3 regions of the Arthrobacter sp. LT660 genome follow, and region 3 is predicted to be linked to each of the others. Evidence: predicted binding sites of a transcription regulator. Region 3 holds the regulator's gene; each other region holds the start of a gene.
What was found. Region 3 encodes LexA, which represses DNA repair genes until DNA is damaged. Its sites were predicted from a motif close to TCGAACANNTGTTCGA; they were not measured.

Region 1 (9,947 bases), 370 kb from region 3:
GCGATGCTTTGGCTGATCGTCGCGGCCGAGGGTGCTGCAAGCCGCGATCAGTGGATCGACCGCGCGCTGGAGGGCCTGGGCATGCTGGGCTACGAACGCCGCGACGGCGAGCCGCTGACGGTACGGGACGCGCCGGCGCTGCCGGAGCCGCTGGGCCAGGTCCTGCGCGTGGTGGGGATGGGGCCCGGGGCAACGGGATGCTGGTCCGCGGGACCCAACCCCGTGCAACGGGCGTTCGCCCGGGCGGTTTTGGAGTCCTGACGGGCAAACCGCCGCGCGCGAGACGACGCAGGCAGGTCCCAAAGGGCCGGTCCGATTGGGCCCGTCCGAGAACGGGAAAGCGCGCAGACACGTCCCGGGCATCTTTCATCCGCGGGCTTCGCCAAGGACGCCAACGCCCAGCGGAAGGTGAAGCAGTTGGCGGGAACGGCCTCCAGCGCCGGGCGCGGTCCGCCCTCGCCTGAGCGGACGACGCCGGCTCGGCCCCCACGGTGGGCGACCGCGTCGGCGTCGTTCTGTTGAGGTGCTGGCGTTCGGCGTCGGGTCTCTGGCATTGGGCCTTCGGCGTTGAGTGTCCGGACTAGGGGTCGCGCGGCGGGATCGTGGGGTCCGGGCGCGGGATCTCCGGCTCGGGGACGGGGGACGGGCCCGGCTCAGGCGAGGGCTCGGACCCGGTCATCGGTGGGTGGACCGGACAGTCCCTCCGCGCTCGTGGCGGGCGGTGAAGGGCCACTAGACCTCCACAGGCATCATCGACCCAGCAGGCCTGGTGCCAGAACAGACCGCCGGAGTTTCGTGGGCGTTTCTAAATTGGCACGCACCCGTTCGGGAGTATCTCCACCGAGTCAACGCGCGCTGTTGAATATGGCCGACGGCGGTGCCACCGTGGAGGCACGGGACCACACGCGGGAGGACACAGTGGGGAACCACCAGCACGAGGACGAGCGGTACAAAAAGTACTACAACCCGCCGCCGCACGGCGAGGTGCCGCAGGATCCCAAGGTTCGGGCGGCCCGGCAAGCGGGCTCGGAGGTCGAGGGCGAGGAGCCGACCTCGGGTGAGCCGGCGCCGGATGGCCCTGCATCGCGAGGTCCGGCGGGCGGGCGCTAACCTATACGGCACCGGCGTCGAGCCATTGCGTTGTCTATCGGGCTGCGAGCATATCCGCGAGTAATGGCAGAGCAGTCGGCAAGGAGGCCGCGGCTCCCAGGAATCCGGCGAAGGCGACGCCTGCCCACGCCATGCGGCGGCGACGCGCCCCGCGGACGCGCCATTGTAGGGCTGCGAAATTGCCGGAGACTGCGGCGGGCGAATCTGCTGGTGTGGGATTCTTGTGCCACGTTTCGGGTCGAGCCGCAGCGGCGCCGACGGCGGCAACTTGTGCGGGCGTGAGGGTTGGCCGGAGCCGCTTGAGGTGCCGCAACAACTGGCCGTCGGTGACGGCGGCCACGGCGGGGAAGCGGTCCTTCACCTTGAGGTTTTTGGCCCCGACGAAGACGAGCACGCCGGACACCTGTACATCCTGTCCGGACGCGGCGGACAGCAGCTTGGCCGCGTGCGTCGCCTCGTGGGCGGCAGCGTGGACGTAGCGCTGCTTCTTTCCGGACACGAGGACGGCCTTCCCTGCGATCCAGATGGCCTGGCCGGCGTGGTGTTTGGTGTTCAGCGTGAGCACGCCGGCGGGCCCGATGACGACGTGGTCGATGTCGGAGTCGCCCGATCCCACGGGCACAGCGTGCAGGACCGTCCATTCGGGACCGATGTTTTGGAGCAACCGACCCACGCGGGCCTCGCCGAGTGCACCTTGGTACCAGGGCCACGCCTCGGTACTGAGTGGACTGGCTCCGAATACCCGCCGCAACCACGAGCGTTCGGGGTCGTTCCGGTGAATTTCGAGACAGGCACTCATCGCCGCCTGACCGGGTATCCGGTTCCGGAGGTTACCCAGTGTCCCTTCAACGCCGTGTTCGGATATCGGCATGTTCATGGTCATGTTCTGGCCCGCTTCGGCGCAGCAAAAATCATGAGGCTTGTCCTAATGCCCACCTTCGACCCGCAATCCTTTCAACCGCAGGGCCTCCGCCACCCAGGACTCACCGGTAAGGGCAGCGGAAAGACTCAGAAGGCGCATGTCTTGCAGCATCGGCAGCGATACAAGATCGCCGACTTTTCCGCCGTTCTTCTTGTTGAAGATCCTGACCGGTCGAGGGTGGTTCGGATCGCCGTGCTCGCGGAGTCGTTCGTCGATCGACTTGCTGGTCTGACCCACATAGACCGTCTTGGCAGCAGTGGACAGGCCTGATACTTCAACTGTGTAAATCTTATATTCGCGCCCCTTACGGTTCTGCGTGGCAAGGCTGGCGTCGAATTCCCGTCGATGCTGGAGTATGCGTTTCCAACGGGTGGCGACCGGACTAGGGGCATAACAACCGCGCGGGCAGAATGCGACGTGGTTGTTCCTGGTGGGCAGTGCATCTGGGTGCCACCAATCGAGCAGCTGGATTGCACTGCCGCAATCACAGTTTGCTCCCAGGGCTGACGAGTGCCATCCGGGAACCCGGGCGCTCTTCCAAGGAGGAGCGCCAGCTGCGAGTCCGGCGCCGCGGCTCACCGCTACGAATCCGGACTCCCCGGAAGGGACGAAATCCGCCGTCGACCGAACGGGTGAAAAGCCGCGGGACCCCGCGAAGCACACGTTCCAGCCGCGCGGACCAGCGTGCCAAAAGAACTTCGTGTCCTTGGCTAATTTTTTAGCCTGAGCAGCTGACAGATTTCGGAGCTCTACGGCTGGCCACGCCACCCGACCGCGAACCTTCACCTCTATGTCGGAAGCTTTGGACCTGCTCGCGAGCGCGGTTGCCAAAAGACCATTTCTGGGCTGCCGGAAACGAGGGAGCATTGGAACGAGTGTCAGCCCCGGTTCCGGTGTCTTCGAAAAGATCCGATCCGCCGGATACTGCACGGCGAGTCTTTCTGCCATAGTGAGCGCGATTCGCGCTTGTTCCCCCATGGAACATGACACTAGCCCTTGCCATTGATATCGGACAGCCAGGTGATCCGCCGGTCTGATGAATAACGTAAAGCGGGTCTGGACCGTGGCGAATACGGCCCACTGCCAACCTCCCAGACCTTGCCCGTCTAAATTACGGCCCGCCTGGCCCACGCCGGCTTCGCCACTGTCAACGCCTCCTGAATCGCGACCTTATGCGTCCTTGAACCAGCCGTCGTTCCCGCGCAGGGTGCCACTAATCAAGCCGTCTGCGCCGTTGATGATGATGACCCAGCCGGCGAATCCGCCGCGAGTTCTCCCAAGCCACATGAAGACAAGCCGACAGGGGCTGTCATGCCTACGATGGTGTTATTACAACCGAGAGGGATGGCCGTGAGCGACATGGGCAACAATCAGTTTGGCGGAGGCGCCGCGGACGCCGGGCGCTTGGCGCACGCGAGGAACAGGGCCTTGGCCGCTAGGGACCGCGCGGCGGGATTGGCCCGCGATCCGGAGATTCAGCGCAAGGCCAAGCAGGTGTTCGGCACGGCCCAGGAACTGTACAAGGTCGCGTCCGGGCCCGAGGCCAGAGTGGTCTACCGGAAGGTGGCCCAAGCCGTGAAGGAGACGTGGAAGCGCTGAATTGATGGACGCCCGTTAAGTCAATACCGTTGCCGCCCCGCTTCGGGCGTCCGCACCGTCGTAGGTCCAGTGTGGCGAGGAGGCGCCGCCGTCACCGTCGTGCCGTTGGCAAGGCGTCGGCGTCGTACGTTGCCTCGTGGTGGGCGACCGCACCGGCGTCGTTTTGTCGTGGTGTTGGCGTTCGGATCAGGCGTCGCGCGGCGGGCCCGTGGGATCCGGGCGCGGGATCTCCGGCTCGGGCACGGGGGAGGGGCCCGGGTCCGGCGCGGGGTCCGGCGAGGGTCCCGGCTCGGGCGAAGGCTCCGGCCCGGGCATCGGTTGGGGAAAGGGCGACGGATCCGGGAACGGTCGGCCGGGATCGGGGGTGGACGGGGCCGGCTCGGATGGTGGAATGCTCATCTGGATCTCCGTTCTGGGTGTGCTGCCGCGCTGCGCGGACGGCTGGTGCTCCGGGTTACGATCCTCGTCCGGTCGAGGATGCGCAAGGGATCGAAGAATCCGCCGCGGCCGCGACCCCACCGGCGGCGGACCGGGGGCCCTCGGTGGTTGTGGCGAGCGGCGATGGGCCACTCGACCTCCACAAGGAGCGGAGAAGTATCGGTTGTCCCCATTGGACCGGAAGCGATTCAAATCGAAGACATATTCGAACAAGATGGATGTATGACTTCCTCGGTGGCGGAGCTGACGACCCAAGGACCGGACTTCCGGTCGCTGGGGACTTTGGTGCGCGGAGCGACCGAGGCCTTCTCGTCCCATCCCTTGAGCCGCGATGAACTTGCTGCGCTGCTTCCCGAGATCGAGCGGTTGCACCACGAGGTCCAGCGTGCCCAGATTGTCGCGGCACAGGCCGCGGATCGTGAAAACATCACCCTGCTCGGCGCGGCGAAGGCGGCGGGCGGCCACGCCGAGTACAAGTCCACGGCCGACTATCTCGCCAAGACCCTCCTCATCAGCCAAGCCGAGGCACGCAAGCGCCTTCAGGCCGCCGACGCCGTGCTTCCGAGCAAGTCGTTGACCGGTGAAACCCTGCCCCCGAGGTATCCCGTCGCCGCGCGTGCCGTCGAGTCGGGGGACTTGTCGGCCACGCTCGCGGGGCAGATTGCCGGCAAGCTCGCGCGCGTCACCCCCGTAGCCAGACAGCTCCCGGAAGGCGGCCAGCGCGAACTCGACGCCATGGAGACGAGCCTCGTGGAAACGGCGCTTCAGGCCGGGCCGGAGACCATGCACAAGGTCGCGGACGTGTGGGAACTCCGTCTGGACCAGGACGGCAAAGAACCCTCCGAGGAAACCAAAAAACTTATGCAGGGCGTCTTCGATTGCGGACGCAAGTTCGGGATGCGCATCATCAAGCTGATCATGGACGACGCGCAGGCCGAACAGCTGCTGGCCGCCTGCGCACCGGCGGCTAATCCTCGCACCGGCCCTCGCAAGGCGGCACCCGACGCAACGGGGTCTCCGATCGGTGGACCGGAGGATGAGACTGACGCGGGGGCCGCCACCGCGCCAGAGCCAGAGACGCCCGACGCCGTGACTGGCGCCGTGACTGGCAGCATGGCCGGCACCGCGACCGGCAGCATGGCCGACGCGGACACCTACGCCGAGACAGCCGACGGTGAAGCCGTGCAGGCGCCGGAGGATCCGCGCACCCGCCCCCAGCGTCTTTTGGACGGGCTACTCGGCGCGCTCGGCGTCGCGCTCGCCACGAACAAGCTTCCGCGCAACGGCGGCAACCGCCCGCAGGTCATGGTCATCATCGACTACCAGACTCTCCTCGGACAGGTCGCCGAACGCGGGAAGCAGATTTCCGAAGCCGTCCACAGCGGCACCATCAACCCCCGGCACATCCGCCGGATGGCCTGCGACGCGGACGTCATCCCCGTCGTCCTCGGCAGCGCCGGACAAGTGCTTGACGCGGGTAGGTCCGAACGGCTATTCACCGAGGAACAGCGAAAAATCCTGTACGCGAGGGATCGAGGATGCACCTCGGCCGGATGCCCGGTGCCCGGCGACGCCTGCGAGGCGCACCACGTCGAATGGTGGTCGCGCGGCGGCCAGACCGACTGCTCGAACGGCGCCCTCGTCTGTCCTTTCCACCACCACCTGCTGCATGACGGGGAGTGGGAGATACGGATGATCAAAGGCGTCCCCTTCTGGATCCCGCCAGCACGTGTGGACCCCGATCGACGGCCGCTTCGCAACACCTACTTCCATCCGGAGCTGCACCTTGCGCTCTTCGACTAGCACGGAGGTATCGTCTGCACATGGACATCATCCTGGTACCCGGATTCTGGCTGGACGCGTCCTCGTGGGACGAAGTGACACCGCCGCTGACGGCCGCCGGGCACCGCGTCCACCCACTCACCCTGCCCGGCAAGGATTCGGTGCACGCGCCACGCGCCGGCATTGGTCTGCGCGACCACATCGACGCCGTGACGGCCGTGGTCGATGGCCTGGACGGCGGCCCTGTGGTGTTGGTGGGGCACTCGGGCGGCGGGGCCATCATCCACGGCGCCGTGGACGCGAAGCCTGACCGCGTGGCGCGCGCCGTGTACGTGGACTGCGTCCCTCTCGGCGACGGCGGGCTCATCAACTACGAGCTCCCGGCCGACGGCGACGAAGTCCCCTTGCCGGACTGGGACGTGTTCGGGGACGAGGACCTGGTCGGGCTGACCGGCGAGATCAAAGAGGCCTTCCGCACCCGCGCCATTCCGGAGCCGCGCGGGGTTGCGCAGGACAGGCAGCGACTCGCCGACGAGCGCCGCTTCGACATCCCGGCCACCGTGATCACCTGCGAGTTCCCGTCCGAGATGCTCCGGGGCTTGATGGACGAAGACCATCCGTATCCGTCCGAACTCAAGCGCATCAAGGACTTTGAGATGGTGGACCTCCCCACCGGGCACTGGCCGCAGTTCACCCGGCCAGCGGACCACGGGGAGGCGATCCTCGCCGCCGTCGATCGGACGTCCTGACAGCGGGCCGATAGATCCGCCACAGTTTCGCCACAGTACGGCCTCCTAGGCTCGAGACCAGTCGAACAGCACGGGAGAAGACGCCATGAAGAACACCAACACCTCGGCGAAAAGCTCGCCGCACAAGCCGGCGCATAGCCCGGCGGGCAACTCAGCGCACAATCCGTCGAACGGCCCGCGGCGGGCCCCGGCGAACTGCCCCGCGGACCGCATGGCCCGCGTCCGCAACCGGACGCTGCCCCGACCTGACGAGGACATCGAGGACCAGGGCCTCGGCTTCGACGTCGACACCCTGCTGCGCCGCCGCAACGTCCTGCAGGCGTTCGGCCTCGGCACCGTGGCGTTCGGACTGGCGGCCTGCGGGGCGACGGGCACGACGTCGTCCTCGTCCTCCGCGACGGCGGGCGCATCCGGCGGCGAGATTCCCGACGCGACCGCCGGCCCGTATCCCGGGGACGGCTCCAACGGACCGGACGCGCTGGGGGAGAGCGGCATCGTGCGCAGCGACATCCGCACCAGCTTCGGCGAATCCACCACCACGGCCGAGGGCGTCCCGATGGCGCTCGAACTGACGATCACCGACCTCGCCAACGGCGGCGTCCCGTTCGCCGGCGTCGCCGTGTCACGTCTGGCACTGCGACCGCGAAGGGCGCTATTCCATGTACTCATCGGGCGTGGAGTCGGAGAACTACCTGCGCGGCGTCCAAATCGCGGACGACGACGGCAAAGTCACCTTCACCAGCGTCTTCCCCGCCTGCTATCCCGGACGCTGGCCCCACATCCACTTCGAGGTCTACCCCGACCGCGATTCCATCACGGACGCGGCCAACGCGATCGCCACCTCGCAGGTCGCTCTCCCGCCTGGGGCGTGTGAAGTCGCGTACGCCACCGCGGGCTACGAATCCTCCGCCCGGACCCTCGCCGGAGTCACGCTGGAGTCGGACAACGTCTTCGGGGACGACGGCGGCGCCACCCAACTCGGCGCCACCACGGCCGGGACCGCCGACGGCTACACGGTCCGCCTCACCGCCGGTGTGGACACCACCACGGCGCCGGTCGCCGGCGGCACGGGCGGGCCACCGGCCGGTGGAAAGGGTGCTCGGCCGGATCCCCGGGGACCCGGAACCGCCGGGGAAAACGGCTAGGAAGCGCATGCGGAAACCGTGGCGCCAGCAGGCCGTTGTCGCGCCAGAATCCCGGGCGTAGCCTTAAGGCATCGAGGCCACGGCCGCGGTTTTCCTGCCCTCCGGCACGCGCCAGGTTTCTAAGGAATAACCATGAAAACGCGTTCCCGGAAGGGAGCCCCGGATCATCTCGGCTCCATCGGTCTTCTCTTGGTTTCACTGCTTTTGTTCCCACTGTTCCTCGCCACGCCGGCCGCCGCCGCGGTCTCGGTGTCCCGGGCCGAACTCACGGGCACCTCCCTCCGGCTGGAAGGCACGGCCATCGCCAGCCGGACCATCACGGTCGACGGCATCGCCATGGGCACGAGCGACGGGAAGGGCCGCTTCAAAATCGACCGATCGTCCTTCGTTGCCCCGGCCGACTGCACGGTGGACGTCAACGACGGCTCGGCCACGGCAACCTCGGCGCGACTCTCGGGATGCACCGTGCAAGGTAGCCCGCCGCCGAGCAGCCCGCCCCCGACCACCCAAACCGCGCTGTCCACGCTGGTGCTGAGCCAGACGACCGTGGTGGGTGGCAATCCGGTCACCGGTACGGTGACGCTCACGGCGGCCGCGCCCTCCGGCGGGTTCACCGTCTTCCTGAGCAGCAACAACACGACCGTCGCAACCGTTCCCCCGTCCGTGACCGTTGCGGGAGGAGCGACGAGGGCCAGCTTCGAAGTCGCCACGGTGGCCGTCACCAACAGCCAATCCTCGACCATCATCGCCACGGCCGAGGGTGTGACTCGTTCCTCGACGCTGACAGTCACGAACGAACAGAGCAGCACCACCGGAAGCGTTTCGCTGTCCCGTGGTGGAACCGGGTCGGGGCGCGTCACGTCGTCGCCCGCGGGCATCGACTGCATCTTCACCTCGAATGACACGTCCGGCACCTGCAGCAACGCGTTCTTCCCTGCGGGCACGGAGGTCCGGCTGGAGGCGCGGGCCGCCGACGGATCGAAGTTCATCGGCTGGGAGGCAGAGAACAGCTGCCCCGACGCGCCGAAGGTCACCATCCTCGCCGGCATCGCACACATCTGCAGGCCCGCGTTCGTCGTGAACAACTAGGGGGAGGTGGAGAACCAGAGCGCCATGGACAATTAGAGGGACGTGGACAACAGGGGGAAGCCGGAACCTACTTGACGATCTCGCCGCTGGCGGCGTCGACCAAGACCTCGATCATCTCCTCGCCGTCCGTGCCGAACTCGACCTTCCACACGACGACGTTGTCCTCGTCCTCGATCTCCGCCTTCAGGAGATCCTGGTCGGCGGCCTCGCCGCGGGCTGTCTCGAGAGCCTCGGCGAGCGGGACGGTGGCGGACCGGATCCGGTCCAACTCGCCGGCGTCCGTGTCTTCCGGCTCGCGAGCCCCGGGGTTCTGGCCCGAGGAGTCGACCTCGATCTGGAAGAGCTCTTCGCCGTCCAGGACCTCGAGTTCCCAGCTTCCGCCCCCGTTGTCCTTCCGCTCGATGCCGACCGCCTGGCGGCCGTCGGCCTCGACGGTCTCGATCGCGGTGGCGATCGCATCCCCTCCCTCGGCGCTCGCTGGCGCCGACGAGCTGGCGGATTCCGTCGCCGAGCCGGACGCCGATTCGGACGCGGACGCACTTGCGGGGCTCGAACTGTCCTGCGATGAAGGGGCGGCCGTGGGACCGCCTGCCGCACCGTCGTCGGCCGCGTCCGAACCGGTGTTGTTGCTGCAGCCCGCCAACAGCGCGACCGCCAGCGTTCCGCCTGCGACGGCGGCCAATGCCTTGCTATGAGTCGTCATGAATCCGGAATACCACGGTCCAGGGCGTCGCAATAGGGGTGCGTGTCGTCGTCGAAGGCGGAAACGAATTCCGGTCAGTTGCCCTCGTGGTTCAGCGACGCGAGCTGGACCGGTTCCTGCCGACCGGCCCACGTTGCGGTCAGCGCCCAGTTGCCGCCGATGTGCCCTCCCAGGTCCAGGACCCGGGACACGGACAGCACCAGGTCCCCGGAACGGACGACGGTGTGTTCGTCCTCGGTGACCGGGCTGCGGATTCCCATGCGCGGGGCGAGCGGGAGAACAGGTCCCAGGCTCTTGATCAGTATCGACGGCTGTCGGACCTCCGTGCCGCCGTTGACCTCGGTGACTTCCTGCGCCTGCGGCTGGCCCGCCACCATAGCGCCCACCAGTGCGGCGATGTATACGTGGTC
Region 2 (9,947 bases), 380 kb from region 3:
TGATGGTGGTGGCCCCGGCGAGCCGGGCGCCGGCGATCGCGGCGATGCCGACGCCGCCGCAGCCGATGACGGCCACGGATTCCCCGCGCTTGACCTCCCCGGTGTTGATGGCCGCTCCGATGCCGGCCATGACGCCGCAACCGAGCAGGCCGACGGCGGCGGGGTCGACGTCCTCGTCGACCTTGGTGCACTGTCCGGCGGCGACGAGGGTCTTTTCGGCGAACGCGCCGATGCCCAGGGCCGGGGAGAGTTCGGTGCCGTCCTCCAGGGTCATCTTCTGGGTGGCGTTGTGGGTGTCGAAGCAGTACTGGGGGGTGCCCTTGGCGCAGGCGCGGCAGGTCCCGCAGACCGCGCGCCAGTTCAGGATGACGCGGTCCCCGACGGCGATCTCGGTGACCCCGGGTCCGGTCTGGCTCACGACGCCGGTGGCCTCGTGGCCGAGCAGGTAGGGGAACTCGTCGCCGATGCCGCCGAGCTTGTAGTGCAGGTCGGTGTGGCAGACCCCGCAGGTGAGGATGTCGACCACCGCCTCCCCGGGACCGGGATCGGGAACGATGATGGTTTCGATGACGACCGGGGCGTCCTTGGCCTTGACGACAACGGCCTTGACCTTGTGTGGCATGGGGAGGGTCCATCCTCTCGACCGCGAGCGGCGGCCAACGGGTAGTGAATCGGTCATGGCGCCGGCCCCCGCGGGATGCCGACGCCATTATCCAATCACACGCGCGCTACAGGCGTTCGCGGACCTGCTCGATGCGCGGGTTCGTGACGGCGGTTCCGTCGGGGAAGACCAGGGTGGGGACCGTCTGGTTGCCCCCGTTGAAGGACTCGACGATTTCGGCGGTGCCGGCGACCTCCTCGATGTTGACCTCGCGGTAGGCGATGCCGTCGGCGTCCATGGCGCGCTTGAGGTTGCGGCAGTATCCGCACCAGGAGGTGGTGAACATCGTGACGGTTCCGTCGGCGGGCACGTAGTCCTGAAGGTTCGCTGTTGTCATGTCGGCGTCAACGACCGCTGTGAGAGTCTTATTCCATGTGCGGACGATACGTGATGGCGCGGGCGGTCGGTGATCTGGTTGCGGAACTGGAGGCGGAGGCCGACGAGGCCATGGAGCTGCGGCAATCGTGGAACGTGGCGCCGACCTCGGACGTGCCGATTGTCTTGGAGCGCCTGATCGACGGCGAGCGCGTTCGCCAACTGCACGTGGCGAAGTGGGGACTGGTTCCGGCGTGGGCCAAGGAACCGTCGGTCGGTGTGAGGTCGTTCAATGCGCGCAGCGAGACCGTGGTCGAGAAACCGTCGTTCCGCAAGGCGGTGAAGGCGCGCCGCTGCGCCGTTCCCGCCGAGGGGTACTACGAGTGGCTCAAGACGGGCGAGGGCAAGTCGCTGACGAGGCAGCCGTATCTGGTCCGGCCCGCCGACGGTTCACTCATCCTGTTCGCGGGCCTCTACGAGTGGTGGAAGGACCCGACGATGGAGGATGGCGAGCCGGGGCAGTGGCTGCTGTCGACGTCGATCCTCACCGTGCCGTCGCCGGAACCCGGGTCGGCGGATCCGGTTCTCGAGGAGCTCGCGGCGCTCCACGACAGGCTTCCGTTGCCGCTGGACCGCGGAACCCTTGCCGATTGGCTTGATCCCAGGGACACTGACGCGGCGTCCCTGGTTGCGTGGGCACGGGACGGGGCCTTTCCGGTGGCCGCGAAGTGGGAGTTGCGGGCGGTCGACCGGGCCGTGGGAAACGTGCGGAACGACAACCCCGAGCTCGTGGAAGCCGTCGACGGCCTTTTCTGACCGGTTTCAAAGGGGCACCGGCACGGGCGCGGCGGGGAGGCTAGCCCAGTTCCACGCGTCCGGCGGGACCGGTCCTGAAGGCTGGGTTGTGGACGAAGTCCCAGCGGTAGCCGTCAGGGTCGGCGATGCAGGCGCTGGTGCCGCCCCAGTCCCGCAGCGAGGGTGCATTGACCGCCTCGGCTCCGGCGGCCAGGGCAAGCCGGTAGAGCCGGTCGACCTGCTCGGCACTGTCCGTGTTGTGCCCCAAGGAGACCGGGGGCGCCTGGTTCCCGAAGCCGACCTCTCCGTATTCCCCGGGCATGCTGTCCACGTTCCAGAGCGCGAGCATCAGGCCGTGGCCCGCTGCCACAAAGGCAATCTCGCCGGGAAGGTGCTGCAGCGGCCGGAACCCCAGCCCCTCGACGTAGAAGTCGCGGGAGGCCTCCACGTCGCGCACACCGAGGGTCACGGCAGAGATGTTCGGTATGCCGGGGCGGGTTGGGGGCGTGTCCATGCGGCCAGCCTAGGCGCGGGCGCCCCGTGCCGGTAGTCGAACGACAAAATGTCGGCGGCCTCACGTAGCGTGATCTTTTATTCGAACATCTCTTCGAATACAATGGAGTTGCCGTCCCACCGCTTCCCAGGGGCGTCGACTTCCCGTTCACATTGGTGCTCCCGGGTTCTTCTCACGCCCCGGGACACGGATATGGAGGTGGCCCCATGGGCCTGTTCACGCAGTCGGTGGAAGTCGAATGCACGCCGGCCGGCCTGCCGTTGCGCATGCGCTGGCAGGGCCGGGAATACCGGGTCGCCGCGCAACCGGTGCGCTGGTTCGAGCGCCGCAAATGGTGGACGGAGGAGGTGCGCGCCGAACGAGGGCGCGGCCCCGGCCTGGTCGACCACGAAATCTGGAGGCTGCAGGTCCGCCAGACGGCCCGCGGCCCGCTTCTGACGTTCGACGTCTCCCGTCAGGTGGAGACCGGCCGGTGGAGGCTGATCCGCATCCACGACGCGTTGAAAGAGAGCGCGTGAGTTTCACCCATCTCAACGTCGCTACGGCCTACAGCGCCCACTACGGGGTCTCGTGGCCGGACGAGTTGGCGCGCCGGGCGGCGTCGAACGGCTCCGACGCGCTGGCCTGCGCCGACAGGGACGGCCTCTTCGGGACGGTGAAGCACCTCAAGGCCTGCCTCGAGAATGGACTGGATCCGATTGTCGGCGTCAGCCTGGCCGTGCTCGAACCGGACCCGGACGCTTCGCCCTCCAGACGCCCGTTGCCTCCCCGTGCGGGGGGACGGGTGCTGGTCCTGGCTCGCGGGCGGAGCTCCGGGGCCGGATACAGCGCCCTGTGCCGCCTGGTTTCCGCCGCCCACGCGGGCACCGGGGCCGCCGGCAAAAAACCGGTCGGGGTCACCCGCGCGGAACTGGCTCGCCATGCGGCCGGACCCGCCGGCGAACCGGTGCTGATGGTGCTCGCCGGACCCCAGTCCGACGTCGGTGCGGCGGCACTGCGCCGCAACTACGGCCTCGCACGCACACTGCTGGGCCGCTGGCGGGATGCTCTGCCGGCGGGCGCCCTGGCGGTGGAGGCGGTGACGCACCGCAGTGCGCCCGGTGAGAAACTGAGCACCGCGCACGCCGTGCGCATGGTCAAGACGGCACGGGACTGCGGCATCAGGGCGATCCTGAGCAACGCGGTGCGCTATGCGGATCCCGACGGCGCCGCGACGGCGGATGTGTTGGATTCGGCGCGTGCCCTCAGTTCGTTGGACGCGTTGCGGGACCTCCAACCCAACGGCCAGGGTTGGCTGCGGGAACCCGCCGCCATGGCGGAACTCGCCCGCGAGATCGCCACCGAATCGGGGGACGGCGCACCTCTCGCCTCCCGGTTGCTCCGGGACACCGAAGCTGTGGCGGACTGGTGCCGGTTGGACCCCGTCTCGGATGCCGGCTGGGGGATGCCGGTGGTGCCGGAGGCTTCGGTGATCGGCATCTCCGGGGATCCTTCCACGGAGCTGGCTGCCCGCTGCGGTTCCGGGGCCAACCGGCTCTTTTCCCGCGGACTGGACGCCCCCGGAGTGCGAGGGCGCCTCGAACAGGAACTCGACACCATCTCCCGCCTGGGCTTCTCCTCCTATTTCCTCACGGTCGCCGAGGTCTCCCGGATGATCACCGGCATGGGGGTCAGGGCGGCCGCCCGGGGATCCGGCGCGTCCAGTCTGGTGAACTACCTGCTGGGGGTCAGCCACGTCAACCCGCTGGAACACGACCTCCTTTTCGAGAGGTTCCTCTCGATGGACCGTTCGACGTTGCCGGACATCGACATCGACGTGGAAAGCGCCGAACGCCACCGCGTATACCGGAGCATCTTCGATCGCTTCGGCCCCGAGCGCGTCACCCTCATGAGCATGCAGAACGGCTACCGGGCACGCGGCGCGGTCCGCGACGCCGGGCTGGCGCTGGGTTTCGAAGGCGGCGAGATCGATGCGATCGCCAAGCAACTGTGGCGCTTCTCGGCCCGAAACTTCCGTGAGGCACTGGACGAGAAACCCGAACTGCGCCAGTTTGCGGACCGCGTCGGCGCCGAACGCCAACTGGACCTGCTGGTGGACCTGACCGAACGCCTGGATCGGCTGCCCCGGCACATCTCGATGCACCCGTGCGGGGTCATCCTCGGCGATGTCTCGCTGCTGGACCGCACCCCGGTCCAGCCCAGCGGACTCGGTCTGCCCATGAGCCAGTTCGACAAGCACGACATGGACCCCATGGGAATGCTCAAACTCGACGTGTTGGGCGTGCGAATGCAAAGCGCCATGTCGTTCGCGCTGCGGGAGGTCGTGCGAATCCATGGAACCGGGACTGCCGTCGCGGAAGCCGGCCGGCACCCGCTGGGGCAGGATGGCGCCCTCCCGGCGTTCTTGAACGAGGACGGCCGCATCGACCTGGAACGCGTCCCGCTCGACGACGAACCCACGTTCGAGCTGATCCGTAGTACCCACACCTTGGGTTGCTTCCAGATCGAGTCCCCGGGCCAACGGGAACTCGTCGGAAAGCTCGCGCCACGGGAGTTCAACGATCTCATCATCGACATTTCGCTGTTCCGTCCCGGCCCCATGAAATCGAACATGGTCAAGCCCTACCTGGAGAACCGGCACGGCTTCGCGCCGGAGATCTACCCGCACCCCGACCTGAAGCCGGCGCTCGCCGAAACCCACGGAGTCACCGTTTTCCACGAGCAGGTGCTGCGGACCTTCCACATCATGACGGGGTGTGGTCTCGCCAAGGCCGACGTATTCCGCCGCCTCATCGGCAACCCGGACCAGGAACCCATGGTGGAAACGTTCTTCCGCCGGCATGCGATGGAGAGGGGATACTCCCTGCAGGTCGTGGACGAGGTGTGGGAGACGCTGAAGGCCTTCGGAAGCTTCGGCTTCTGCAAGGCCCACGGTGCGGCCTTCGCCGTGCCCACCTACCAGTCCGCCTGGCTGAAGGCCCACCACCCCGAGGCGTTCCTTGCCGGTTTGTGGGAACACGACCCCGGCATGTATCCCAAGCGGCTACTCGTGGCCGAGGCGCGTCGGCTGGGAATCCCCATTCTTCCGCTGGACATCAACCACAGCGGGGCCGAATACCGGGTCGAGGAGGTGCCCGAGGCCCACGGAACCCGTCTGGGCATCAGGCTCAGCCTCGCCGGGATCTACGGCATGTCCGCCACCGAGGTCTCCCGCGTGGTGGCCGGACAGCCCTACTGCTCCCTGGCCGATGTGCGCGACCGCTCCGGGCTGACCCGCGCTTCGCTGACCCGGATCGCCGCGCTCGGTGCATTCGACCACTTCCAGCGGATTTCGGGCCGGGGGAACCGCGCTGACCTGCTGCGCCACTTGGAATCCCAGCCCGCGCGGAAGGTGGCCCGGAAGTACCATCCGATTTCCGGGCAACAGCCGCTGCCCATGGCCGACCTCGAGTTCGGGGCGTTGGCCGCGCTGGAGCCGGCGCCAACGCTCGAGGAGACGGTCCGCACCGAACTTGATCTCCTGGCGATCGATGTCAGCGGCCACCTGATGGAGTCGCACGCTGGGCTGCTTCGCACGCAGGGGGTCACAGCGTCCAAGGACCTGTTGGGACTGCGCAACGGCACCGAGGTGATGGTCGCCGGCGTGCGCGTTGCCACCCAGACCCCGCCGATGCGCGGCGGGCGCAGGGTGGTGTTCATTTCGCTGGACGACGGCACGGGCTGCGTGGACTGCACGTTCTTCCACGAGGCCCAACAAAACTCCGGCCCGCTGCTCTTTGCGACCCGGCTGCTGATGGTCCACGGAATCACCCGGCGCACCGGCCCACGGGGGATCAGCCTGCAGGCGCTCCAAGCCTGGGACCTTTCCGAACCGCAGTCGCTTCCCGCCCCGGACCACCTCAGGAACCCGGAGCGTGCCACGGGGAAACGAACGACGGGACCGGTTGCGCCGCCGGGACCGGCCGGGCCCGGAACGCCGGCGCAACGAATGGAGGCCGAAGGGCTGGACCACCGGGGGAGCCTGCGCGTTGGCTGAGACCAACGCAGTCAGCGCGGCGGGTTCGTTGGGGGAGAGCCCATACCGTTAAGCTGGTCGATGGCTGGCTGTGGTCACCGTATGCCACAAGTCATGAAGCCCCACAACGAAATGAGGAGACCGAAAGTGTCTGAGCAGATCACCCTAAACGTCGACGGCGCACAACGTGAGGTGACTGCCGGGACAACCGGTGCCGAACTCTACTTCGACAACCGAGAGATCGTGGTGATGCACGTCGACGGCGTCCTCCGTGACCTGCAGCGGCCCTTGGAGGCCGGCACCTCCGTGGAGGGCGTGGCAGTTGGTTCGCCCGCGGGCCTCGAGGTCCTCCGCCACTCCACCGCCCATGTCATGGCCCAGGCCGTCCAGCAGCTGCGCCCGGACGCGAAACTCGGGATCGGCCCCTACATCACGGACGGCTTCTACTTCGACTTCGACGTCGCCGAGCCCTTCACGCCCGAGGACCTCAAGACCCTCGAGAAGATGATGCTCAAGATTGTCAACCAGAACCAGCAGTTCGCCCGCCGGGTCGTGACCGAGGACGAGGCCCGCGCCGCGATGGCGGCGGAGCCCTACAAGCTGGAGCTCCTGGACAAGTCCGCCGAGGCCGAGTCCGCCGGCGAGGGCGTCAGCGTCGAGGTCGGCGCCGGTGAGATCACGATCTACGACAACATCGACCGCAAGACCGGCGAGGCCGTGTGGTGCGACCTCTGCCGCGGACCGCACCTGCCCAACACCAAGCTCATCTCCAACGCCTTCGCGCTCACCCGCTCGGCCGCCGCCTACTGGCTCGGCAACGAGAAGAACAAGCAGCTGCAGCGCATTTACGGCACGGCCTGGCCCACCAAGGAGGAGCTCAAGGCGTACCAGGAACGCATCGCCGAGGCGGAGCGCCGCGACCACCGCAAGCTCGGCTCGGAGTTGGACCTCTTCTCCTTCCCGGACGAGTTGGGATCCGGCCTGCCGGTTTTCCACCCCAGGGGCGGCATCATCCGCAAGGCCATGGAGGACTACTCGCGTCAGCGCCACACCGAGGCCGGCTACGAGTTCGTGTACACCCCCCACATCACCAAGGGGCACCTCTACGAGGTCTCCGGCCACCTGGACTGGTACCGGGACGGCATGTTCCCCCCGATGCACATCGACGCGGAGCTCAACGAGGACGGCACGGTCCGCAAGCCGGGCCAGGACTACTACCTCAAGCCGATGAACTGCCCCATGCACAACCTGATCTTCCGGTCCCGGGGCCGGTCCTACCGCGAACTTCCCCTGCGGTTGTTCGAGTTCGGCTCCGTCTACCGCTACGAGAAGTCCGGGGTGGTCCACGGACTGACCCGGGTCCGCGGCATGACCCAGGACGACGCGCACATCTACTGCACCCGCGAGCAGATGAAGGACGAGCTCACCGACACTCTGAACTTCGTGCTGGGCCTGCTCAAGGACTACGGCCTCGACGACTTCTACCTCGAGCTTTCCACGAAGGACCCGGAGAAGTCCGTCGGCTCCGACGACGCGTGGGACGAAGCCACCCGAACCCTCGCCGAGGTGGCGGAAGCCTCGGGGCTCGAACTCGTTCCCGACCCGGGCGGCGCCGCCTTCTACGGCCCGAAGATCTCCGTTCAGGCGCGCGACGCCATCGGGCGCACCTGGCAGATGTCCACGATCCAGCTCGACTTCAACCTGCCCGAGCGCTTCGAGCTCGAATTCCAGGCCGCCGACGGAACCCGCCAGCGCCCGGTGATGATCCACCGCGCCCTCTTCGGCTCCATCGAGCGGTTCATGGGCGTGTTGACCGAGCACTACGCTGGTGCCTTCCCTGCGTGGCTAGCCCCCGTGCAAGTGGTGGCCGTGCCGGTTGCCGAGGCCTTCAACGAGTACCTGTTCGACGTCGTCGACAAGCTGAAGGCCCGCGGTATCCGCGCGGAGGTGGACATCACCTCGGACAGGTTCCCGAAGAAGATCCGCAATGCGTCCAAGGAAAAGGTGCCCTTCGTCCTGATCGCCGGGGGCGAGGACGCCGAGGCCGGCGCGGTCTCTTTCCGATACCGGGATGGCACGCAGGACAACGGCATCCCCGTCGACGATGCCATCGAACGCATCGTCGAGGCCGTGCGCGAGAGGCGAAGCTAGCGTGTCCCGGCCCGATGACGCGGACGCCGACGCCGTACACGCCGGCACGGGCGTGGACGACGACGGAACCATGAACGGCCGGTACCCGGACGACGCCGGCGCGACCGACGATTTCGGCCTCGCCGGGGTCCCGGACTCCTTCGACAGGCTCTGGACCCCGTACCGGATGGCCTACATCAAGGCCGGTCAGGGCCAGGTCACGGGCGAGGACGACTGCCCCTTTTGCCGAGGGCCGCAGCGCAGCGACGAGGAATCACTGATCGTCCACCGCGGCGAGACAGCGTTCGTGGTGCTCAACCTGTTTCCGTACAACTCCGGCCATCTACTGGTGTGCCCGTACCGGCACGTTCCCGACTACACGGACATCACGGAGGCGGAGACGGCGGAAATCGCCGCGCTGACCCAGCAGGCCATGAGGGTGCTCCGCCGCGTCGCCAACCCCTCCGGTTTCAACTTGGGCATGAACCAGGGGGTCTCGGGCGGGGCGGGAATCGCCGCACACCTGCACCAGCACATCGTCCCGCGGTGGAGCGGCGACGGGAACTTCTTTCCCATCATCGCCCGCACCAAGGCCATCCCAGCGACTCTCGGGGACGTCCGCACGGACATTGCGGCCGCATGGGCGGACTGCTGACCCATGCTCAACCGGTACGCACGCGGTTTCTTCACCCGGCTGTTCACGCCCCTGGCGCGCTTTCTGGTGCGCCTCGGGGTGACTCCGGACGCCGTGACCATCGTCGGTACCGCCGGCGCCGTGGCCGGGGCGCTCGTGCTCTACCCCCTGGGACAACTGTTCTGGGGCACCCTGTTCATCACGGTCTTCATCTTCTCCGACGTCGTGGACGGCATCATGGCCCGCCTTCCCGAATCCGCCACCGGCGGCGACGGCCGCTGGGGGAACTTCCTGGACTCCACCCTGGACCGCGTCGCCGACGGCGCGGTCTTCGCGGGCATCATGATCTGGTTCTTCACCGGTGGATCCAACGTGGCCATTGGAGTGGCGGCGGCGCTGTGCCTGCTGACCGGGAGCCTCGTCTCCTACGCGCGGGCCAAGGCGGAGTCGTTGGGATTCGACGCGAACACCGGAGTCGCCGAGCGCGCCGAAAGGCTGGTCTTGGCGCTGACGTTCACCGGGCTGACGGGCCTGGGCCTCAGCGAATGGGTGCTGTTCTCGGTGCTCGCGGTGCTGTCCGTGGCCAGCGGCTTCACGGTCGCCCAACGCATACAGCGCGTCCGCACACAGGCCCGCTGACCGGCTCGGACGGGACGTTCCGTCCCCGTTCCCATCCGCTCGTCGGGACGCGCCGGGTAACCGTGCGCCGCCGCTGAAGTGATAGGGGCCACCGTGGATTAGGATGGACCGTACTCTCTTCCACCCTTGAAAGGACTTTTTGTGTCCAGCAACGAAAGCACCCCGGCACAGCCTTCCGTCACGGGTAGCTCCCGTGTGAAGCGCGGCATGGCCGAGATGCTCAAGGGCGGCGTCATCATGGACG
Region 3 (9,947 bases):
CCTGCTGTTAGTCGTTCGGACGCCGCCCACAACAGGAGAAGGCCCCCGGCTGCAAGGCAGGCGGAGGCCAATTTATTCGTAGGCGATTTCGCGCCCGGCCCGGACGAATGTCCCGTGCCACCGAATGACCCGGCGGCCTGTGCGGCTGCAGCGGGTGGGAGAAGGCCTCCACTTGCGTACCGGATTCGCGCATCTTGACGGTCCACCATGCTTCAAAGTGGCATCACCGAATGCGCGATTCCAGTCGGTCTGTGAAAAGCTTAGCAGTATGAGCACCCCTGAAACCAATCCGACAGCTACTTCCTCCGACACCGACCACGTTCGCGACATCGCCGACGTTGCCGCAGTCGAGATCATCACGACGGCTGCCGTCCACCTAATGAGCGCCGCGGCAGTCAAGTGCGGCCTCGCGGAAGGGGCGGACGCCGAGGAGCTGAAGGACTTGGACGAGGCCCGCAAACTGATCACGGCGCTGGCCGGCCTCATCACCGCGGCGGCACCCGAGGTAGGAAGCCAGCACGCCGCTCCCCTGCGCGACGGCCTCCGCACGCTGCAGTTGGCCTTCCGCGAAGCGTCCACCATCCAGGATGCGCCCGGGCAGGGTCCGGGAGAGAAGCTGACGGGCCCCGTCAACTAGCCGCACCTCACCAAACCAGTCACCCCGAAGGGCCGACCGCACCGCGGTTGGCCCTTCGCATGCGTCCAAGGACCGGACAAGCGGCCGCCTCACGCGGACGGCCGGTCAGGCGCAACCTTCAGCGAGATCTCCAGCGAGTCCACGGACTCGGCGAACGACTGCTCGCCGGCCAGCGCCGTCTGGATACGGGCAGCGGATTCCCGCGCCGCCGTTTCTGCGGTGCCGGCGGTGAAGGTGATTTCCAACCGCAATTCGGGTCCCGGACCGCCGCCGGCGATAATCCGCCCGTCCGCGGAGCGGCTTGCCACCCCGCTCCCAGGTCCGGCCGAGATCCCGGCGACACCCGGCTCCGCGTCGGCCAGGCGCCTCAAGATCTGCAGGTGTCGGGCATCCCCATAGCTGGGCACCCACTGTTCCTGTCGTGCAAGGGCCCAGACCGCGGGCCGGCGAAGCACAAATGTCACTTCCGCGCCCGGATCCAGGACCAGCAACTGGGCCCCCTCGGCCACGGCGGACAGCGCGGCACGCGCCGCGTAGACGGCGACCGGCCGGGCTTCGGGGTGCCAGGTCCGTAACCGCTCCACCGTCGTGAATGCCGGCAGCGCGGACCGCCCGTCGGGAGCGGTGATGGTCACGAGCGCCATGTCGGCTTCCTTGTCCTCCACTTCTCCGTGTGCGCCGGTTCCGCCGTCCACCAGCGACGCGACGACGGGAACGAAGACCCTTGCCGAGGCAAGGGCGATGTGTACGTCCTCTTCCGCGCCCGAGCCCGAGAGCAGCGCCGCGATCGCAGACTCGTAGGCCGGGTCGGCGGATCCGTCGTCGCCCTCGAATCCGTGCAGCGGATTGCCGGGCCCAGACAGGTCGCGACCGTCCCAGGGACGGCCCGCGGAGTCGGTGGCAGCACCGGCGCGGTCGAGCGCGGCCGCGATGTGGCCGGGCAGGGAACGGCCGGCCGGACCGTCCGTTGACCTGTCGTGCGACACCATGCGCCTGGTTATCGGCTCAGCGCCTGCCGGCGACGTCCAGCGCCTCCGGCAGGGTGAACTTTCCGGCGTACAGTGCCTTGCCGACGATCGCGCCCTCGACGCCGGCGGGCACGAGCTCGCGCAGCACCCGGAGATCGTCGAGGCTGGAGATCCCGCCCGAGGCGACGACAGGCTTGTCGGTGCGCTCGCACATTTGGCGCAGGAGTTCCACATTCGGTCCGCGCAGCGTGCCGTCCTTGGTGACGTCGGTGACGACGTAGCGCGTGCAGCCGGCGTCCTCGAGCCGTGCGAGGACCTCCCAAAGGTCACCGCCGTCCTTGGTCCATCCCCGGGCGGCCAACGTGGTGCCCCGAACATCGAGGCCGACGGCGATCTTGTCGCCGTGGCGCTCGATGGCGCGGGCGGTCCACTCCGGGTTCTCCAGCGCGGCCGTGCCGAGGTTCACGCGCGCCGCACCGAATTCGAGGGCGCGGTCCAGCGACTCGTCGTCGCGGATGCCGCCCGAGAGCTCGACCTTGATCGTCAGCTGGTCGGCCACCCGGCGCAGGACCTCCGTGTTGTTGCCGCGGCCGAAGGCCGCGTCGAGGTCCACCAGGTGGACCCACTCGGCGCCGTCGTTCTGCCACGCCATCGCCGCTTCGAGCGGATCGCCGTAGCCCGTTTCGCTGCCGGCCTCGCCCTGCACGAGGCGGACGGCCTGACCGTCGGCAACGTCGACGGCGGGGAGGAGTTCGAGGACGGGGACGTCTTGCTTGCTCATGTTCGGCACTTTCGGTTCGGTGGGTGGGGAGGTCGCGGCGGGCGCCCGACGGGGCCCACGGGGGTCAGGAAGCGAGCGTCAGCGCATAGGCGGCGAGGAGCGACAGCCCCGCGAGCACCCAGCACGTGACGGTCCAGGAGACGTGGGCCTTCTGCTGCCGGAGGGACAAGGCGCCGCCGGCCAGGATACCGGCCAGTGCCATGAGCAAAATGCTCCACATCAGAGCGTTCCGAGCCAGTTCTCCAGGAGTTGCGCCCCGGCGTCACCGGACTTCTCCGGGTGGAACTGCACGGCCGACAGGGGGCCGTTCTCGACGCCGGCGATAAACGGGGCGCCGTGCTCGGACCAAGTGACCAGGGGCGGGACCATGGCCGGCTGCAGGACCTCGAAGTCCCACTTCTGCACGGCGTAGGAGTGCACGAAATAGAAACGCTCGTCCTCGATGCCGGCGAAAAGCCGCGAGCCGGGGGGCGCCTTGATGGTGTTCCAGCCCATGTGCGGAACGATCGGAGCCGGCAGCAGCTCCACGGTTCCCGGCCATTCGGCGAGTCCCTTGGTCCGCACCCCGTGCTCCACGCCCTCCTCGAAGAAGACCTGGTGCCCTACGCAGATCCCCATGACGGGCCTGTTGCCGGCGATGCGGCGCCCGATGAGGCGCGCGGCACCGACGTCGTCCAGTGCCTTCATGACGGCGGCGAAGGCGCCGACGCCGGGCACGAGCAGGCCATCCGCCTCCAACACGTCCTCCGGACGGGCACTCAGGGTGACGGACGCGCCCACGCGCTCCAGCGCGCGGACCGCCGAACGGACGTTCCCGGAGCCGTAGTCCAGTACGGTGACCTTCGGGGCACCCATCTACAGTGCGCCCTTCGTGGACGGAATCGCATTGCCGATGCGCGGATCCGGCTCAACTGCCGTGCGCAGTGCGCGGGCCAGCGCCTTGAACTGGGCCTCGACGATGTGGTGGGGATCGCGACCGCCAAGAACCGTCATGTGGAGGCAAATCTGCGCGTGGAGCGTCAGGGATTCAAAGACGTGACGCGTCAGGGACCCCGTGAAGTGCCCGCCGATCAGGTGGTACTCCTGCCCGGCCGGTTCCCCGGAGTGCACCAGGTACGGGCGTCCCGAGATGTCGACGACGGCGTTCGCCAGCGCTTCGTCCAGGGGGACCGTCGCCTCGCCGAACCGGCGGATCCCCGCCTTGTTGCCCAGCGCGGTGCGCAGCGTCTCGCCGATGGTGATGGCGACGTCCTCCACCGTGTGGTGGACGTCGATGTGCGTGTCGCCCGTGGCCTCGACGGTCAGGTCGATCAAGGAGTGCTTAGACAACGCCGTGAGCATGTGGTCGTAGAACGGCACAGTGGTGCTGATATTGGCGACGCCGGTGCCGTCGAGGTTGAGCTCGACCGCGACGGAAGACTCGCTGGTCTTGCGCTCCATGCGGGCCCGGCGGCCGTTGGGCGATTCTGCAGACATACATGATCCTTAGGCATGGGTGGTGGTTGGCGACGCGCCGAAGGCTGGCGTCGCCTGCGGTCAAGTCTACCCGCGGGCATGCGCGGTCTCCTGGCCGAGCAGTTCCTCGAGCCGCGTCAGGAAAGCCGTGGTTTCCGTCTCCGTTCCGGCCGTCACACGCAGGTGGCCGGGAATGCCGACATCCCTGACGAGGACTCCGGCATCGAGCAATCCCTGCCAGATGCGACCGGCATGCTCCAACCCGCCGAAGAAGACGAAGTTCGAGTCGCTGGCAGCTGGGTCCAGTCCCATGCGCTTGAGTTCGTCCACGATCCGGTCGCGCTGCCTCTTGATGTCCTCGACGGTCCCCAGAAGCACATCCACATGCTTGAGTGCCGCGTTGGCGGTCGCTTGGGTCACCGCGGACAGGTGGTAGGGCAGCCTCACCAGGCGAAGCGCATCGGCGATTTCCGGCGCGGCCGCCAGATAGCCGACCCTTGCGCCCGCGAGCGCGAAGGCCTTGCTCATGGTGCGCGAGACGATGAGCCGGTCGTGGTCCGGCAACAGGTCGAGCGCAGAACGGGTGCCGGAGAGGGAGAACTCCGCGTAGGCCTCGTCGACAATGACGATCGCATCATTGGCCTCGCCAGCGTCGTAGACGGCTTCGACGACATCCAGTCCCAGTGCGGTTCCGGTCGGGTTGTTCGGCGAACAGAGGAAAACGATGTTCGCCCCGGAGGCCGCGACCTGCTCCGCCGCCGACTCGGCCGAAAGGCCGAAGTCGTCGGCGCGAACTCCTGCCGCGTAAGCGGTGTCCGTGCCGCTGGCCAGAAGCGGATACATGGAGTACGTGGGGGGGAACCCCATCGCGGTCCGTCCCGGGCCGCCGAAAGCCTGGAGAATGTGCTGCAGCACTTCGTTCGAGCCGTTGCCGGCCCAAATGTTGGACGGGTCGAGGTCGTGCCCGAGATAGGCCGCCAACCGTTCGCGGAGTTCCGTGAACTCCCGGTCGGGATAGCGGTTCAGGCCCGACGCGCACGCTGCCACGTCCGCGGCGATCGCCGCACTGACCTCGGGGGGGACGGGATGCGTGTTCTCGTTCACGTTGAGCAGAACCGGCACGTCCAGCTGGGGCGCACCGTAGGGCTCGAGGCCCCTCAGATTGTCCCGCAGCGGTAGTTTGGCCAGGCGTCGAAGCTGATCACTCACCGGACGATTCTAGTGCCGTCTTCACGGAGGGCTCCAATCCGCGACCCCGCGCCGGTCACAAACGGGCGCTGCCGGGCGGGCCGGACCAGTGGCGCAGATCGGGAGGCGCGGTCGGGACCGCGCGGTGTTGGCGTCTAGTCGCCGGTCGGGACAAACAGTTCCTGGCCCGGAACGAGCTTGGAACCGGCCAGGTTGTTCAGTTCGGCGATTTCGGAGATGACCTCGCGTGGATCGCGATTGGGTGCGAATTCGGCCGCGAGCCCCCAGAGGGTCTCCCCCTCGGAGACCGTCACCGTGTCGGCTAGCACGGGGGTCGCTTCGCCGGTACCCGCGGCCATCACGGGAGCCGTGAATACACCAAGGAGCACCAGCAAGGCCGTGGCTCCCAGGAGCACGGGGAGTCCGATGAGCAGGAAACGCCCGCGACGTGTGAGCCGCACCGATGCCTGCGTGGACGGGACCGCGTGGACTGGCGCGTTCGCCTCGGGGCGGGCCGGGGGAACAAAAGCTGCGGGAAGCACTATCTGAGCCATGACTTGCCTTTCATGTTGCTTCGCCCGCTGATTTCGCGGGAGGTTCCAGTCCGTTCGGGTTCGGGGCAGGCTTTCGTCTCTTCGAAACTCCTGTTCGAACTTATCTTCGAATTTGTTATGTTCCATTTTTAGCATCCCTGGACGACGATTGTCGAGACACGATCGAACAAACCTTTGAAAGCGGGTTCCGTTCCACTAGCGTTGGCGGAAAGGAAGCCAGTGGGATTGAGTTCACCACCGGGCACCGACAGGTTGGGCGGGCATCCGGCAACGCAGGGACGAGAGGCACGGGGCAGGGCATGAGCACAATGGAGAATCGGGCGCCGCGGCGGACACCGAAGAGCCTGACCATCAGGCAGAAGAAGATCCTCGAAACCATCCAGCGCGCGGTGGCCGATCACGGATACCCGCCGTCGATGCGGGAGATCGGCGACACAGTGGGCCTTGCCAGTCTCTCGAGCGTGACCCACCAACTCGCACAGCTCGAGAAGCTGGGCTACATCCGCAGGGACCCCCGGCGTCCCCGTGCCATGGAGATTCTGATGCCCCTGACCTTGAGCGACGGCGAAGTGTCCGCGGAATCCGCCGAGTCGAACCTGATGGCCATCAACGGAATGCCGGTGGCGGAACTGAGCACGTCGTCGGACACCGCAATGGTGCCCCTGGTGGGTCGGATCGCGGCCGGCGGACCGATCCTTGCGGACCAGACGGTGGAGGACATCATGCCGCTTCCGCGCCAACTCGTGGGCCATGGTGACCTGTTCATGCTCAAGGTCAGCGGGGACTCGATGGTCGAAGCGGCCATCTGCGACGGTGACTGGGTGGTGGTGCGCCGCCAGCAGAACGCCGAGAACGGCGACATCGTCGCCGCCCTGCTGGACGACGAGGCCACGGTCAAGACGTTCCGGCAGCGCGACGGGCACACGTGGCTCCTGCCGCAAAACCGCCAGTACGAGCCGATCCTGGGCGACCACGCGACCATCATGGGAAAGGTCGTCTCGGTGATGCGTTCGCTCTAGCGGTTGCCCGGCGCCGCCCGCACGCACCTAGGAACCGGCAAGCCGCTCCAACGCGCCCAGCACAGTCTTCTTGTCCGTCGTTGCCCACATCGGAGGCAACGAGGCGCGGAGAAAGCCGCCATACCGCTCTGTGGCCAGCCGCGAATCGAGGACCGCCACCACTCCCCGGTCGGAGGTGGAGCGGATCAGTCGTCCCGCCCCTTGGGCGAGACGAACGGCGGCGTGGCTTGCCGAGACTGCCATGAAGCCGTTTCCGCCGTGACGGGCCACGTCCCTGCTCCGGGCGGTGGCCAGCGGGTCGTCGGGGCGCGGGAACGGAATGCGGTCGATCACCACGAGGCGGCATGCCGGGCCGGGCACGTCAACCCCCTGCCACAGGGTCATGGTTCCGAAGAGGCAGGTGTCCCTTTCCTCGCCGAACCGCTTGACGAGGGCGGCCATACCCGATTCGCCCTGGCAGAGGATCTCTTGGTCAACCAACGGACGCAAAGCCTCCGCGGCCTCCTCCGCTGCCCGACGGGACGAGAACAACGCGAGCGTCCCCCCGCCCGCGGCGCGAATGAGATCCCCGAGTTCGGCAAGCGTCTCCGACGACACGCTCCGTGACGGCTTCGGCAGGTGCTTGGCGACGTACAACATGCCTTGGCGGGGATAGTCGAAAGGGCTTCCGACGTCGACTCCGGTCCAGCTGGGGGCACCTTCGCCCAGCAGGCCGAGCGAACCGGCAACCGGTTCGAAGGCCGCGCCAATCGCGAGTGTCGCCGACGTCAGGATGACCGTCCTTCCGTCGAACAATCCCTCCCGCAGACGGCCCGCGACGGATAGCGGGGCGACGTTCAGGGTCGCCGGAGTGGATTCGTCCGGTTGGGTGAACCCCTGTCCGGGAGTGAACGTCCCGGAACGCGATGCCCACAGGACCTCGCGGGAATCTTGGGCCGATTCGAAGCGGTCGCACTGCTCGGCGAGGTACTGGAGTTGCGAACGCGCCATCTGCCTGCCGCCGTCGACGGACTCGTTCCCCGCGGGTTTGGAGTCCGAGAGCGCCACCCGCGCGGCCTCGCGGATTTGACGCACCGCGGCGGCCTGCTCCTCGTTCAACCCAGAGGGCATCAAACCGGTGGGGTGCCCCTCGAGTGCGCGTTGTAGCGCCTTGCCCGCCTGGTTGAGGGCCTCGACGCTAACCGCGCAGTGTTTGCGCGCGGCGGACACGGCCGCGCCCACCAGGGCGACGGACAGCGGACGGGTCACGGAATTCGTCACGCGGTCTTGGAGTTCGTGGGCCTCGTCGATGATCACCGTGTCGAAGTCCGGCAAAACGGCCAGTCCCTCGAACGCGGCAATCGCCAACATGGCATGGTTTGTAATCACGATGTCAGCCTCGGCTGCGTTCTTGCGGGCAAGTTCGCTGAAGCACTCCTCAGCCATGGGGCACTTCTGCGCCCCCAGACAGTCCATGGCCGTTACCGAAACCTGGTGCCAGGCGCGGTCGCCCACTCCCGGAGTCAGGTCGTCGCGGTCGCCGGATTCGGTTTCCTCGGCCCATTCGCGCAAACGCACGACTTCCTGGCCCAGTGCGCTACTGGGGGCCGCCCCCGCGGTCAGCGGCATGGCCGCTCCGTCCTCGCCGAGGGCGAAGACCGCCCCGTCGTCCTCATCGGGATATCCGCCGCCAAGCTTGTACTTGCACACGTAGTTTGAGCGTCCCTTTGCCAACGCAACGTTCACAGGTCGCGGCAGGTGCGGACGCAGGTGCTCCAGCAACCGGGGCACGTCGCGGCCCACGATTTGCGCCTGCAGGGCGAGCGTGGCCGTGGAGACCACGACCGGCTTGTCCGCTTCCAGCGCATGGGCGATCGCGGGAACCAGATACGCGAGCGACTTGCCGGTGCCGGTCCCCGCCTGCACCAGCAGATGCCTGCCCGAGTCGAGGGATTCGCACACCTTCTGTGCCATTTCGTGCTGGCCAGCGCGGTTCTGTCCCCCCATGCCCTCGACTGCCACGTCGAGGAGCGCAATGACGTCCTCGACCTCAGCCATGTACGGTGAACCGCTCCAATTCGGACGCCAGGCCCTCGCGGACCTTCACGACCATCCGTGTACCGTCCCCGACGTGTTCGGTCTCGAGGATCTCTGCATCGGAGCCGTGGAGCCGGTTGACGATGTCCCCGCGGTCGTAGGGGATCAGCAGCTCGAGCCGCAGACTCGGCCTGGGTATCGAGTCGCTGATCAGCTGCAGCAACTCGTCGATGCCGTCGCCCGTCCGGGCGGAGACGACGACGTGGCGCGGCTCGCGCTGCCGGATCCGTTCCAACACGAACGGGTCCGCCACGTCCGCCTTGTTCAGGACGATGATCTCCGGGACGTTCTGCGCATCGACTTCCGTGAAGACCTGGCGGACGGCATGGATCTGCCCCTCCGGATCCGGATGCGACGCGTCGACCACGTGCAGGATCAGGTCCGCGTCCGCGACCTCCTCCAACGAGGAGCGGAACGCTTCCACGAGTTGGGTCGGCAGGCTCCGGACAAAACCCACGGTGTCAACCAGGGTGTAGCCCAGTCCGTCCGCCGTTTCCGTCTTGCGGACCGTCGGGTCCAGTGTCGCGAACAATGCGTTCTCGACGAGGACCCCCGCGTCCGTTAGCCGGTTCAACAGGGAGGACTTGCCGGCGTTGGTGTAGCCTGCGATGGCCACCGAGGGAACAGTGTTGCGCTTGCGGTTGGCGCGCTTGGTTTCGCGGGCGGGTTTCATCGCGGCGATCTCGCGACGCAGCTTAGACATGCGCGTGCGGATTCGACGGCGGTCGAGTTCGATCTTCGTTTCACCCGGTCCGCGCGACCCGATGCCTCCGCCGGCCGCGCCAACGCGGCCGCCAGCCTGGCGGGACATGGACTCGCCCCAGCCGCGTAGCCTGGGCAACAGGTACTCCAGTTGTGCCAGTTCGACTTGGGCCTTGCCTTCGCGGCTCTGTGCGTGCTGTGCAAAGATGTCCAGGATCAGGGCCGTCCGGTCGATCACCTTCACCTTGATGATGTCCTCCAGGCCGCGGCGCTGCGACGGGGACAGCTCCGAGTCCACTACCACCGTGTCCGCACCGGTGGCCGAAACGATGTCCTTGAGTTCCATGGCCTTGCCCGACCCCAGATACGTGCCCGGGTCCGGCTTGAGTCGTCGCTGGATCAGGCCGTCTAGAACCTCGGAACCCGCGGTCTCCGCGAGGGCGGCCAGCTCGCGCAGCGAGTTTTCGGCCTCGATTGCCGTGCCCTCCGTCCAGATGCCGGCCAGCACGACCCGCTCGAGCCTCAGCTGCCGGTATTCAACCTCGCTGACGTCCTCCAGCTCCGTGG

Region 1: a site for LexA is predicted at 4,263-4,278, ahead of AC0QSG_RS16455 (HNH endonuclease signature motif containing protein). Genes of this name have one in related genera too.
Region 2: a site for LexA is predicted at 2,367-2,382, ahead of AC0QSG_RS03285 (DUF6504 family protein). Genes of this name have one in related genera too.

The regions. Positions count from the first base shown of each region.
Region 1 is NZ_CM149651.1:3,516,091-3,526,037, forward strand. Features, by position in the region: gene AC0QSG_RS16430 (plasmid pRiA4b ORF-3 family protein) at 1-261, shown strand, start outside; gene AC0QSG_RS16435 (hypothetical protein) at 859-1,110, shown strand; gene AC0QSG_RS16440 (nuclease-related domain-containing protein) at 1,145-1,783, opposite strand; gene AC0QSG_RS16445 (hypothetical protein) at 2,036-2,269, opposite strand; gene AC0QSG_RS16450 (hypothetical protein) at 3,392-3,631, shown strand; gene AC0QSG_RS16455 (HNH endonuclease signature motif containing protein) at 4,292-5,872, shown strand; gene AC0QSG_RS16460 (alpha/beta fold hydrolase) at 5,893-6,600, shown strand; gene AC0QSG_RS16465 (hypothetical protein) at 6,646-7,179, opposite strand; gene AC0QSG_RS16470 (peptidase associated/transthyretin-like domain-containing protein) at 7,260-7,745, shown strand; gene AC0QSG_RS16475 (hypothetical protein) at 7,878-8,834, shown strand; gene AC0QSG_RS16480 (PepSY domain-containing protein) at 8,902-9,537, opposite strand; gene AC0QSG_RS16485 (CG0192-related protein) at 9,612-9,947, opposite strand, start outside.
Region 2 is NZ_CM149651.1:706,127-716,073, reverse strand. Features, by position in the region: gene AC0QSG_RS03305 (S-(hydroxymethyl)mycothiol dehydrogenase) at 1-622, opposite strand, end outside; gene AC0QSG_RS03300 (glutaredoxin domain-containing protein) at 729-998, opposite strand; gene AC0QSG_RS03295 (SOS response-associated peptidase) at 1,034-1,792, shown strand; gene AC0QSG_RS03290 (VOC family protein) at 1,833-2,285, opposite strand; gene AC0QSG_RS03285 (DUF6504 family protein) at 2,492-2,803, shown strand; gene AC0QSG_RS03280 (DNA polymerase III subunit alpha) at 2,800-6,321, shown strand; gene thrS (threonine--tRNA ligase) at 6,448-8,451, shown strand; gene AC0QSG_RS03270 (HIT family protein) at 8,522-9,085, shown strand; gene pgsA (phosphatidylinositol phosphate synthase) at 9,089-9,703, shown strand; gene pdxS (pyridoxal 5'-phosphate synthase lyase subunit PdxS) at 9,911-9,947, shown strand, end outside.
Region 3 is NZ_CM149651.1:323,529-333,475, reverse strand. Features, by position in the region: gene AC0QSG_RS01540 (DUF1844 domain-containing protein) at 269-637, shown strand; gene AC0QSG_RS01535 (SseB family protein) at 727-1,626, opposite strand; gene priA (bifunctional 1-(5-phosphoribosyl)-5-((5-phosphoribosylamino)methylideneamino)imidazole-4-carboxamide isomerase/phosphoribosylanthranilate isomerase PriA) at 1,643-2,386, opposite strand; gene AC0QSG_RS01525 (hypothetical protein) at 2,451-2,588, opposite strand; gene hisH (imidazole glycerol phosphate synthase subunit HisH) at 2,606-3,241, opposite strand; gene hisB (imidazoleglycerol-phosphate dehydratase HisB) at 3,242-3,862, opposite strand; gene AC0QSG_RS01510 (histidinol-phosphate transaminase) at 3,929-5,050, opposite strand; gene AC0QSG_RS01505 (LysM peptidoglycan-binding domain-containing protein) at 5,185-5,583, opposite strand; gene lexA (transcriptional repressor LexA) at 5,883-6,602, shown strand; gene AC0QSG_RS01495 (ATP-dependent DNA helicase) at 6,630-8,639, opposite strand; gene hflX (GTPase HflX) at 8,632-9,947, opposite strand, start outside.